One region of the Paenibacillus sp. FSL R10-2771 genome, then DNA from elsewhere that is predicted to be linked to it. Evidence: riboswitches for the same ligand, from Rfam matches in the RefSeq annotation. Region 1 holds a riboswitch; the other holds the start of a gene.
What was found. Region 1 has a riboswitch for cyclic di-AMP ahead of NSU14_RS29095 (hypothetical protein). Riboswitches for the same ligand answer to the same signal wherever they lie in the genome.
Positions count from the first base shown of each region.

Region 1 (5,397 bases):
GGCAAATATAACAGATTACGAAATTAATGAAATGAATAAAATAAACGCTGATGAATACGAAGTGGTAGTGGACAGGTCCTGGGATAACGGGAGTGATGATACCGCTGTCTATTCAATGATTAAAATGATGGGATATGGAAGGTGGATGACCTGTAGTGATGAAACGGGCTTATAAATAATGCTGTTCTATAGAGTGATCACAAACCACCCTAAACTGGTTAAACCCCCGCAGATAGTGTACCTTAGTAATATTAGTAATTAGGAGTGGTGATTTTTTGTGAAAAAAAGTAGACAAACCCCCGTGCTGGTCGTGGTCTCCATCCTGCTGATCATTATCAGCAGCCTGATCCCGTCGGACAAATCAACCTGGCTGGGAGCACTGCAGACCATCTTGCTGGGCGTCGGGCTGCTCGGATGCTGCATGGCTTTTTGGCGGTTCGCCAAGGGCGGCAAGGGCAAGCGCTGATTTCTGGCACTGGAACAGATAGCATAGCATTAGCAAATGGAGAGCCGTGGCGGATGCTGCGGCTTTTATTAATATGTACGACGTCAGCGGATTTACTCTATGCAGCGCTTGCTACGCGGACTGAGAGGACCTTATTTTGTGAAAAAGCCTGCTTTTTTGCCCGTTGCGGACTCAGGCGCGCTTATATTGTTCGAAGGAGCTCAAAATGAGGCGAAACTGGTTAGTTAAGGTCCTCTGAGTCCGCATGGATCGCTGATTCGACTGATTGGGCGAAATAACGGATCTACAGTCCGCATGGATCGCAGCAGCATGCTTGAGTCTATTGTTGCAGGCCCCACCCAGCTCCCTATCCCGCCGACGGACGCGGGACAGCTGGCCGCGCAGCAGCCATCTGTTCGCGAATCCCTCTGAGCTGCGCTTTCAGCTCAGGAACGCTTCGCTGCAGGATGAGGCTGATCTCGGGCAGCGGCAGCTGGATGCCGTACCATAAGGCGCTGGCGATCTGATCCTCCCAGGTGAGCAGGGCAGAAGAGCAGCGGCCGCGGTCTTGAGCAACCAGCGAGCATTGCCGGATGCATTCCCTGTAGGAGGCAAGGGAGTAAGCATCTGCTTGGATGCTGCCCTTGAGCCAAGGCTCATAGAGTGCCGCGAATGTAGCAATTGCGGCTTGATCGGCGCGGGCGCCCTTCTCCAGCAGGAGACAGCTTAGCGCATAGATGGTTCCGCTATATTGCTCAATATAGCTGGTGAATCCGGCAGCGGGAACTGCATTGGACGATAATGGGTCTGGCATGTGGACACGTTCCTTCCTGAATGTGGGCGATTTATAGTTTGGATATGTAGTTGATAGGTTTGCCGAAATGCTGATCCGCCGGAATAAGTGCGCAAAAAACCGCAGACAGAGGAGGACCTCTGCTGCGGTTTTGTTACAGGCGTAAGAAGCCTGGGGCAAAATCGTGGCGGATCAAGATCTCTCTCTTTACGCTTACGGGGTTAGCTGTCGGATTCGGACGGTGAGAGTCGCCCTACCTTTTGAGACTGCGTAATTGAAGTCTCCTTCGGATTCACCCCAAGTAGGCCTGCGGCCTGATGGTTCCCCCGTTTTCCGCTTGGCGGAAATTCAGCGTGCATTCACATTATCGCTGGTAACTTTCAACACGAATCATACCCTTTCAGGATTGTCTTTGTAAAAATGGAAAAGAGTGCTTCTGCGCCGGATTTGCAATAAATTGCTGCTTCGCGAGGAATATTGGAGACTAAAACCATATATGTGGCCGATTATCATCCGTTTATCTCGCTCAATCGCCGTTTTTTATTTTTGGGAGGTAGCGGTGAGGGAACTCCGGAAATATTAATGCGTTAGACCGGAAACGCCGTCGATATTGATTTTTTGTGAAATGGCGTATTAGTGAGTAATCGGGAGATAATGAGAGATTGAAGATGAAGTAAGCGTTACCCGTCTGGCAAATAGATTCGTGAATGTGTTATTAGAGTAATTATGGCGGTTTACAATTTGTACCTGAATTAGAACCTGATTCTACGAAAAGTGTACCTTTCTAGCCGCACAAACCATACATCCGGGAGGGCCTAATTCCCGCTTCCCGAATGCTTGACTTGGACCCTACTCCAGGGATTATTATTTGAATCTGTAAGGGCAGACGGTCAGTAAATTACCAAGACTGAAAGCCAAACTAAGAAGCTGGATTAAGAAGCTAGATTAAGAAGGAGGCCAGCAGCCAATGGAGCCTGTTTTTACGATCGCCGAGGTAGCAGAGCGGACAGGACTCAGCCAGGATACCATCCGCTATTATGAGAAAATCAAGCTCCTGCCCCCGGCAAGCCGCAAGGAGAACGGCCAGCGGGCATACAGCAGGCGTGAGCTGGACCGGGTGCATTTCGTCGCTATTCTCAAAAGAACCCATATGCCACTGCGCACCATTCAAGAATATATCAGGGCTTCAGCGGAAGAGGACTACGAGGAATGCTACAGTGTGCTGGACAGGCATAAAACGTTGATTGAAGAGCAGCTCACGGAACTTACGGCGGCACTGGAGCTTATGAAATACAAGCTGAAGAACTTCCGGGAGCTTAAGGACGGCAGGTTCATCGCGGAAATGGAACAGAGGAGGAACGAAGTGTGAAAATTGGGATGAATACGGAGCTGAAAAGCGGGATGAGTAAAGAGTCGAACAATGAGACAAACAATGAGGCGAGTAATACGAAGTTTATGCAGCGACCGATTCCTTCCGGATGGGGTCCGGACACTACGGCGGAGCAAGTAATCCAAGGCCATAATCTGAGCGGTAAAATAGCGGTCGTGACCGGCGGCTACTCCGGCCTGGGCCTGGAGACCACACGTGTCCTGGCTGCCGCGGGGGCCACTGTGATAGTTCCCGTTCGGACACCGGAGAAGGCCCGGCTTGCCCTTGCCGGGATTCCCGGTGTCGAGCTGGAGGCGCTGGATTTGCTGGACCCGGCATCTGTGGATGCCTTCGCGCAGCGGTTCCTGGACTCCGGCCGGCCGCTGCATATGCTGACTCACAGCGCAGGCATCATGGCCTCGCCGCTGGCCCGCGACAGCCGCGGGTACGAAGCGCAGTTCGCGACCAACCATCTGGGGCATTTCCAGCTGGCGGCCCGGCTCTGGCCGGCGCTGGTGCAGGGCGGAGGCGCGCGGGTAGTCTCCGTATCTTCACGCGGCCATCGCATTGCCGGTGTTGATTTCGCAGACGTGAATTTTGAGCGTAGAGCCTATGAGAAATGGACAGCCTACGGCCAGTCGAAGACCGCCAATGTGCTGTTCGCCCTTGAACTGGACAAACGCGGGCAAGCACATGGTGTCCGGGCATTCTCCGTGCATCCCGGCAGCATCCTGACCGATCTGGCCCGGCATCTGTCGGATGACGAGCTGCGCGGCATGGGGGCGCTGGATGAAGCGGGCAACCGCATTCCGGCCGGGCGTACAAGTCATATGAAGACGGTCCAGCAGGGAGCCGCGACCAGTGTCTGGTGCGCGGTGAGTCCGCTGCTCGACGGCAAGGGCGGCGTGTATTGCGAGGATGCTGACATCGCTCCTGTAGCGGAGTCCGGGGATTCGCACCAGCCTGGGGTGCAGGACTGGGCGATTGATCCGGGCAACGCTCTGACGCTGTGGGAGCTGAGTGAAGCTATGACGGGGGTTACATTCCCGGCCTGACAGATCTGAACGACAAAAATGGTGCCGGCCCTGTAAAGAGGGCGGCACCATTTTGCATAACTGACTGAATCCTTACTGTACAGCTGCCTCAATAAGCTCCTGAAGCTCAGGAAGATTGAAGCCCTTGACAGCCCGGTCTCCGGATACGGTGACTGGAACACCCATGAAGCCCAGCTTCTCGACTTCTTCCTGATAGACGGTACTGGTCATCACATCTCTGACTTCGAAGGGAATGCCCTTGCTCTCAAGCAGCTGCTTCACCTGATTGCAGTCGCTGCAGCCGGATGTGGAATAGATGATTACGTTCTGGCTCATTGCTCCACAGCTTCCTTGATGGCGCCACGGGTGATTTTCCAGTGGGAAGTGTTCCAGCGGACCTCACCATCCTCCAGCAGGAAAATCTGCGGCGACTCATGCTTAATCCCGAAATCCTCGGCAATCTGATTGGAGACCGGACGGTCTTCGATGACATGTACAATGGCGGCAGGCGTGTCAGAATTCTGTGTATAGGCCTGGAACTCCTCATTTGCTTTGGCACTGATCGGGCAGGTGGTGCTGTGCTTGAAGAGCAATTTTTTGCCGGGTTGCCCTACGTATTGTTGCAGTTCATCCAGTGTATGGATTTGTTGAATAGACATCAGAGGATCACCTTCCTGGAATAGAATTTAGAAAGCATCTTGTCAACAATTGTGTTGTTAACAACTATTATTCTTGATTGTAACATAGTTCAAAATTAAAGCAAAAGAATGTTCAGCAGGCTTATCCCCCTCCCTTACGGGATGTTGATTAAGCCCTATTGCCATGCTAATGTGAGAGTGATGCAGCAACGCTCTGCGCATAAATAAGCAGGTATGAGGGGGTGTGCAATTCATGAAAAGGGTCGCTTTTGTAACCGGTGCCGACCGCGGGCTCGGGTTTTATCTGGTACGCTTTCTTCTTGAGAATAAATACACAGTGTTTGCCGGCCGGTATTTACCGGAAGTGGAGGCACTGGAGGCTTTGAAAGCGCAATACCAGGACACGCTGATGCTGGTCCCTCTTGATATCGGCAGCGCAGAGAGCGTGAAAGAGGCAGCGCGGAGTATTGCCGGCAGTACAGGACACATCGATATTATTATCAACAATGCCGGTATTATCCACCAGGCGGACAATGCTACAATGCTCGTGGATATGGATGATGAGGCTATGGCGCAGCTCTATAATGTGAATACGCTCGGCGCACTCCGGGTGAGCAACGCGTTGATGGGATTGCTTCTGCAGGGCAAGCAGCGGCTAATTATTAACATCTCCTCAGAGGCAGGCAGTATCAGCCGGAACAAAAGAATTAATATGTACGGCTACTGCATGTCGAAGGCGGCGCTGAATATGCAGTCCTCGCTGATGCACAATCATCTGCGTAAGCTGGGCGGACAGGTGATGGTCTTTCATCCCGGCTGGCTGCAGTCTTATATGAGCGGAGAGAAGAATATGGAAGCACCGATTCCCCCGGAGGAATCAGCGTATAAGATCATGAATATCGTACAGGATCATAAGAAATATCTGGGCGAGGAACCGGTGTACATCGATCTGGACGGCAATCTCTGGCCCTGGTAACAGCAGCGGACTTTTGTGGGATAATGGATTAAGCAATAATAGATGATCAACTTTGCACAAGAGAGGTGTGAATGCAATGACTTCCTTCAAAGCACTTGCGTTTGGCAGCTATACCGAGGTTAAATATCATCCGTTCACGGGA
Region 1 is NZ_JBBOBM010000001.1:6,750,192-6,755,588, reverse strand. It holds gene NSU14_RS29105 (hypothetical protein) at 1-175, shown strand, start outside; gene NSU14_RS29100 (hypothetical protein) at 278-466, shown strand; gene NSU14_RS29095 (hypothetical protein) at 813-1,259, opposite strand; cyclic di-AMP (ydaO/yuaA leader) riboswitch at 1,435-1,602, opposite strand; gene NSU14_RS29090 (MerR family transcriptional regulator) at 2,206-2,607, shown strand; gene NSU14_RS29085 (oxidoreductase) at 2,640-3,662, shown strand; gene NSU14_RS29080 (glutaredoxin family protein) at 3,735-3,977, opposite strand; gene ytxJ (bacillithiol system redox-active protein YtxJ) at 3,974-4,300, opposite strand; gene NSU14_RS29070 (SDR family NAD(P)-dependent oxidoreductase) at 4,533-5,255, shown strand; gene NSU14_RS29065 (ThuA domain-containing protein) at 5,332-5,397, shown strand, end outside.

Region 2 (5,397 bases), 680 kb from region 1:
TCAGTAAGGATATCGGCATAGCTATAGGAGACTCGCTTGAAGGTTTGCTGCTCCTGATCCAGTTTGACAATAAATACAGAAGGGTACGTTTCTTCCAGGACACCGGTACGTTCAACGGTCTTGCGACGACCACCGTTAGCCCGCAACGTGATCTTATGACCGACGTGAGCTTCGAGACTGCGTTTGATTTCCAACAGCGCGTTATTAGCCATTGCCTGACGACCACCTCTTTCCTTGTCCATTATACAACTTTTCACAATCATTGTCAAAGCAAATAAATAATTATAGATGATGCTAAAATAGTTGTCAACGGAATTTTTTTAGAAGCAAGTAGTCCCGGCTTAAGCGCCTTGTTATCGGTAATGCTGAACGCAAATCTGCCCATGAAAAAAGGAAGGATAAGCCGGATCGCTTATCCTTCCTTCTCTATATCCGCCGCTACAGCACCGAAGGCGCCACCTTCAGGGTAGCAAGATTCTGCAGCCGGGGCATCCCGATACGGAAGCTCCCGCGGGTCTCAATTCCACCCATTCCCTGGTTGCCGCTGATGGTATGGTTCAATACATCGCTCAAATTGACCGTATCGCGGATCGATGTGAATGAAGCCTTGGCCGCAATATAGACGGGGTCCAGGGCATGAATGAGTATTCTTCCCGGTGAGCTGGCGAAATTCGCCCCTGTGCCCAGCAGCGCCTCGAAATGCGACTGGCAGGCCCCTGCAACAATCGTCAGGGCGTCGAAATTCCGCTCATACTCCCGGGCAACCTGGATAGCCGCAACAAAATTCTGTGAATTTTTGTAGCTGCTCAAGCTGTAGAGATCATAACCCTGCTGTTGCTTAAGTACTCCGTCATGACCGGTAATCACCACGATATCCGGACGCACACGGGGCAGCAGCCGGTATAAGGTCTCCGCCATTTTGGACTCATGAATATGATGCCCTTCGGCGGGTATGCGCAACTGCTCATACAGACTCAGGCTTTTCTTCAGGTAAAGCGCATCGCCATCCAAATGCAGCACCTTACCCGGCACTTCAAAGTAAGCAGCTTCCTTGGGAGATTGGGTCCAGGTCCCGGATACACTCTCTCCGCTGCGCTGGCTCTGCTCCTGACGGTCTTTGCGCAGCCAGCTCAGGGATTCTATGGCTTTGATCTGCGCCTGCTGCCCCCGCTCTGTAATCCGGGTAGGAGGCACCTGCACCAGATCATCCAGCGGAGAGTCCGCCAGCAACCGGAATTCCGTCCCCTTGATGACGGCTTTATTCTGCACTATATTCTCTACCCGGAAAGTCACATCGCCGCCATAAGATTTACGTATGACCAAGTCTCCTAAATTCATTACAACACCACCTCTACCCCATGTTATGGGCAAAGGTCCCGGTTGGTTCATCACCCGGAGTGTTTTCTGCTGATTATACGATTCCTGCAGCCAGCAGGACAGCGCTTAGCCGCGCATATTCCTCCAGGCTAAGTGTCTCTCCGCGGCGGGACGGCTCTATCCCTGCTTCAGCCAGCAGGGCCTCCAGACGCTCACGCCCCTCTTCAGCGAAGTAGCGGGCCTTCAGGTTATTGGCGATCGTCTTGCGCCGCTGGGTGAAGGATGCCTGGACAACATCGAAGAAATGCTTCTCGTCGGCAACTTCAACCGGAGGACGCTCTCTGACCTTCAGACGGATGACGGCTGATTCTACATTCGGCTGCGGAATGAACACTGTCCGGGGTACCATGCAGACCAGCTCGGGCTCGCTGTAATACTGGACGGCAATACTAAGACTTCCGTACTCTTTGCCCCCAGGAGAAGCAGCCATACGTTCGGCAACTTCCTTCTGGATCATAACGACTATGTTATCAAGCGGCAGCTTCTCTTCCAGCAGCTTCATGAGAATCGGGGTCGTCACATAATACGGGAGGTTGGCTACTACGCTAACCCGGTCCACACCGGCAAAATCTTCGGCAAACAGCTCCTGCATGTTGACCTTCAGTACATCATCATTGCGGATCTTTACATGGGGATAGGGTGACAGGACATCCCTGAGGATCGGGATCAGTCTGCGGTCAATCTCCACCGCTGTGACCGCTCCTGCTGTCATCGCCAGCCTTTCCGTCAGGGCTCCGATACCCGGGCCAATCTCCAGTGCGCCTGCTGCAGAATCCAGACCTGCGGCATCGACAATTTTGTCCAGAATATTCTGGTCGATCAAAAAGTTCTGGCCCAGGCTTTTTTTGAACGAAAACCCGTACCGCTGTATGATTGCTTTGGTTCTAGTTGGGGATGAGATATTCAGAGTGTCGCTCATGAAGTAATGCCTCCCTGATCAATTTGGGCGAGAGCGCGCGCGAACTCTTCGCGTGTAATACCGAACATCGCCAGACGCTTGTACAGCTGCTTGCCGTTGCAATAACCGATACCCAGCAGATTGCCAAGCTGCATTCTTCTCTCTGCTGCCTGTGCGTGTACCATCATACCTGCGGCCATAAGATCATCCAGCCCGATTACAGCCGGTGCCCCTTCAAAAGAAGTGTGGACATGCTCCAGCGCATGGCGGATGGCCTCAGGCGAGGCATTCTCCACACCTATATCCCCTTTGCGGGTAGCATCCTTCTCCGGAATGAATGCGTGCTTGCATCCGGGTACCTTGGAGGAGACAATTTTGCGAATTCGCTCTCCGGCATGATCGGGATCCGTGAGGATGATAACCCCTCTGCGTTCCATGGCTAATGTAATCTTCGCAATGACCTTGCGGTCCACTGCGGAACCGCCTGTTTCAATCGTATCCGCTTCTACGGCCCGCTTAACGGCCACGGTATCGCTTTTACCTTCGACGACAATTAATTCTTTAATCATAAATAATTTACTCCCTTACTCTAAAACGCAAAAAGAAGAGGATTCGCTCCCCTTCTTTTTGGCTAAAGAATGTATAAGTGATGAGCGGCAGCTCTCTAAATTCCGTAAGTGCTACCCCCACTATATCTTATAAACCGCTAATTTGCAAAAGACTTGCCGCTTAGTTAAGCTCCGGCTTCACAGGTCCAATCACATAGATGGTCCGCGACTTCCGGCCGAAATTACGGGCATGGCTCAGTGAATCGTAGTAAACATCCACCTTGTTGCCTTTAATGGCACCGCCGGTATCCTCTGCTCGGCGAAACCCTAATCCCTCAATGTACACCCACCAGCCAATTGGTATTACATTCGGATCCACTGCAATAGTGCGGCCTTCCGTTACGCGTGTGCCGGAGGCGGTGCGTGTTCCAATTCCCGGTTCTTCCGATGAATAAGCCGTCATGGATACGTTTTTGATCATTTTTTTGTATTCAAAATCTACGCCTGCCTTGCTCGTGACGTTGTTGCTCTTCGCACTGACTTTGGATGATTTGGAGGTTGTTGTTGCTTTGGATGTAGTTGCAGCAGCTACAACAGGCTTCGGAACCGCTTTGGTACCGACAGCAATAACCTTATCTTTGGTTACCGTCTGAACTTCCTTGCCGACCATATTCATGGAGACTAGCTCCCCATCCTGATATATCTTCTCGATATGCTGGATGATCGCGCCCGGCTTGCCTGCCTGTGCAACTCTTACGTCTCCCTTATACAGAGAGGGGTCTGCGGTTTTGATGACCTTAAAAGGCAAGTTTACTGTCCGCTGTACGGTCTGCTTGGTAATACGGACAATCTTGACTTCCATGTCGGGTGTGACTGCGGTATCAAGCGAAGGGAAAATCTTGTCATTGCCCTCCAGGCTGTAACCCAGCTTGGTAATGGCATCTCCGAGCGAATCCTCGGTGGTGTATATGGTCTTGGTTGCACCGTCTGCAGTAAGCACAAGCTTCTGCGCACGGGTGATTACGACACGGTCGCCGTCTTGTATTTCATCACTAAGGCCAATAGATAGCTCATCATACGGCTGCAGCGAAATTTGTTCCTTTGCCAGCACATCACTGAGCAGCGCTTCCCGCGTCTCCAGTGTCTGTACCTGTCCGTCTATAACTAAAATAATTTCTTTATTACTCTGACCGTGTACGTACAGCAGAATTAACAGTGCGATAACAATCGATATCACACCTGCAAGTGAAAGTACGCGAGGATTCACTTGCTTCAACCGTAATGCGAAAGACCTGCTGGATGATTGCGAATCATGGGATACCTCTGGTTGGAATACGCCCACTCTCTCCATCCTCCTTACATAGCCCCGTCGTCCAAGTTATATCAAGGTGACTGCATCATTTCTGACGAAACTAGGTTTGAGATTGCAACAGGATACGCCCGCATTGCTCCAGCGTTTCCTGCTCATGGATCGCCTGCTCGGCATAGCTACTCCGGATATCTGTTATATAACAGTATGCCGGGAACATCCGCATTATTCAAAACAAAAAAAAGCCCAAAAAAGAGTTCACAGAGGACTCTTTCGTGGCTTCTCCGGTGTCGAATACGCGGGAATGTTTATGCACGAGGTTTCCTCTCTTACTTGCGCTTACGGGGTTAGCTGTCGGGTTCGGGCATAAGAGAGACGCCCTATCTCAGGTCACCCGCTCACGGCGGTTGCCCTCAAATTCACCCCAAAGACCACGTGAAGAAATCAAATAAAGTCTGCGGCAATTCTGTGTTGTACTCTATGTACGGGCATGCGGCAGGGCATTTATTGGTTCCCCCGTTCTCCATACGGAGACTCAGCGAGACGATCCATGAAATAGTGACTGTCACAGTAACAACAGCTCACTGCACTGAAAAGATGATATCCTGTTTTGATACATGTTGTAAAGGACGATTCAACCACGTTTACGTAAAAAAATGATTAAAATATTGTAATATTCAGCCGTTTTTAGACTATAAAAGTTTAATATATCGGCTATACTTCATTTTTCACCGCTTTTTCTCCCGTTTTCAGACAATCCCAAATCGTTCCAGTGCGTTCGCATACGTAATTTCCGCCAATTCCTGTAAATCAATCCCTTTTATTGCCGCAGCTGCCTCCGCTACCAGTCTTACATGTGCGGTCTCATTCCGCTTGCCGCGGAAGGGGTGCGGAGTCAAATATGGGGAGTCCGTTTCGATCAGCAGCCGGTCCAGAGGAGTCTGGGCGAGCACCTCTTTGGGCACCCTGGCATTCTTAAACGTAATCGGTCCGCCGAAGGACAAATGGAAGCCGAGATCCAGACACATTTTGGCGCTTTCCCAGCTGCCGGAGAACGAATGCATCACCCCTCCAACCTCACCCGCTTTTTCCTCCCGCAGAATCCGGATTACATCCTCGTGGGCATCGCGGTTATGGATACAGATTGGCATCTTCAGTTCACGAGCCAGGCCAATTTGCTTGCGGAATACCTCATGCTGCACATCCTTAGGAGAGGTGTCCCAATAATAGTCAAGTCCGATCTCACCGATGGCCACTACCTTGGG
Region 2 is NZ_JBBOBM010000001.1:7,430,339-7,435,735, forward strand. It holds gene veg (biofilm formation stimulator Veg) at 1-212, opposite strand, end outside; gene yabG (sporulation peptidase YabG) at 439-1,338, opposite strand; gene rsmA (16S rRNA (adenine(1518)-N(6)/adenine(1519)-N(6))-dimethyltransferase RsmA) at 1,412-2,296, opposite strand; gene rnmV (ribonuclease M5) at 2,293-2,844, opposite strand; gene NSU14_RS32210 (3D domain-containing protein) at 3,005-4,165, opposite strand; cyclic di-AMP (ydaO/yuaA leader) riboswitch at 4,454-4,683, opposite strand; gene NSU14_RS32215 (TatD family hydrolase) at 4,882-5,397, opposite strand, start outside.
Region 2: another riboswitch for cyclic di-AMP. It lies ahead of NSU14_RS32210 (3D domain-containing protein); the one in region 1 lies ahead of NSU14_RS29095 (hypothetical protein).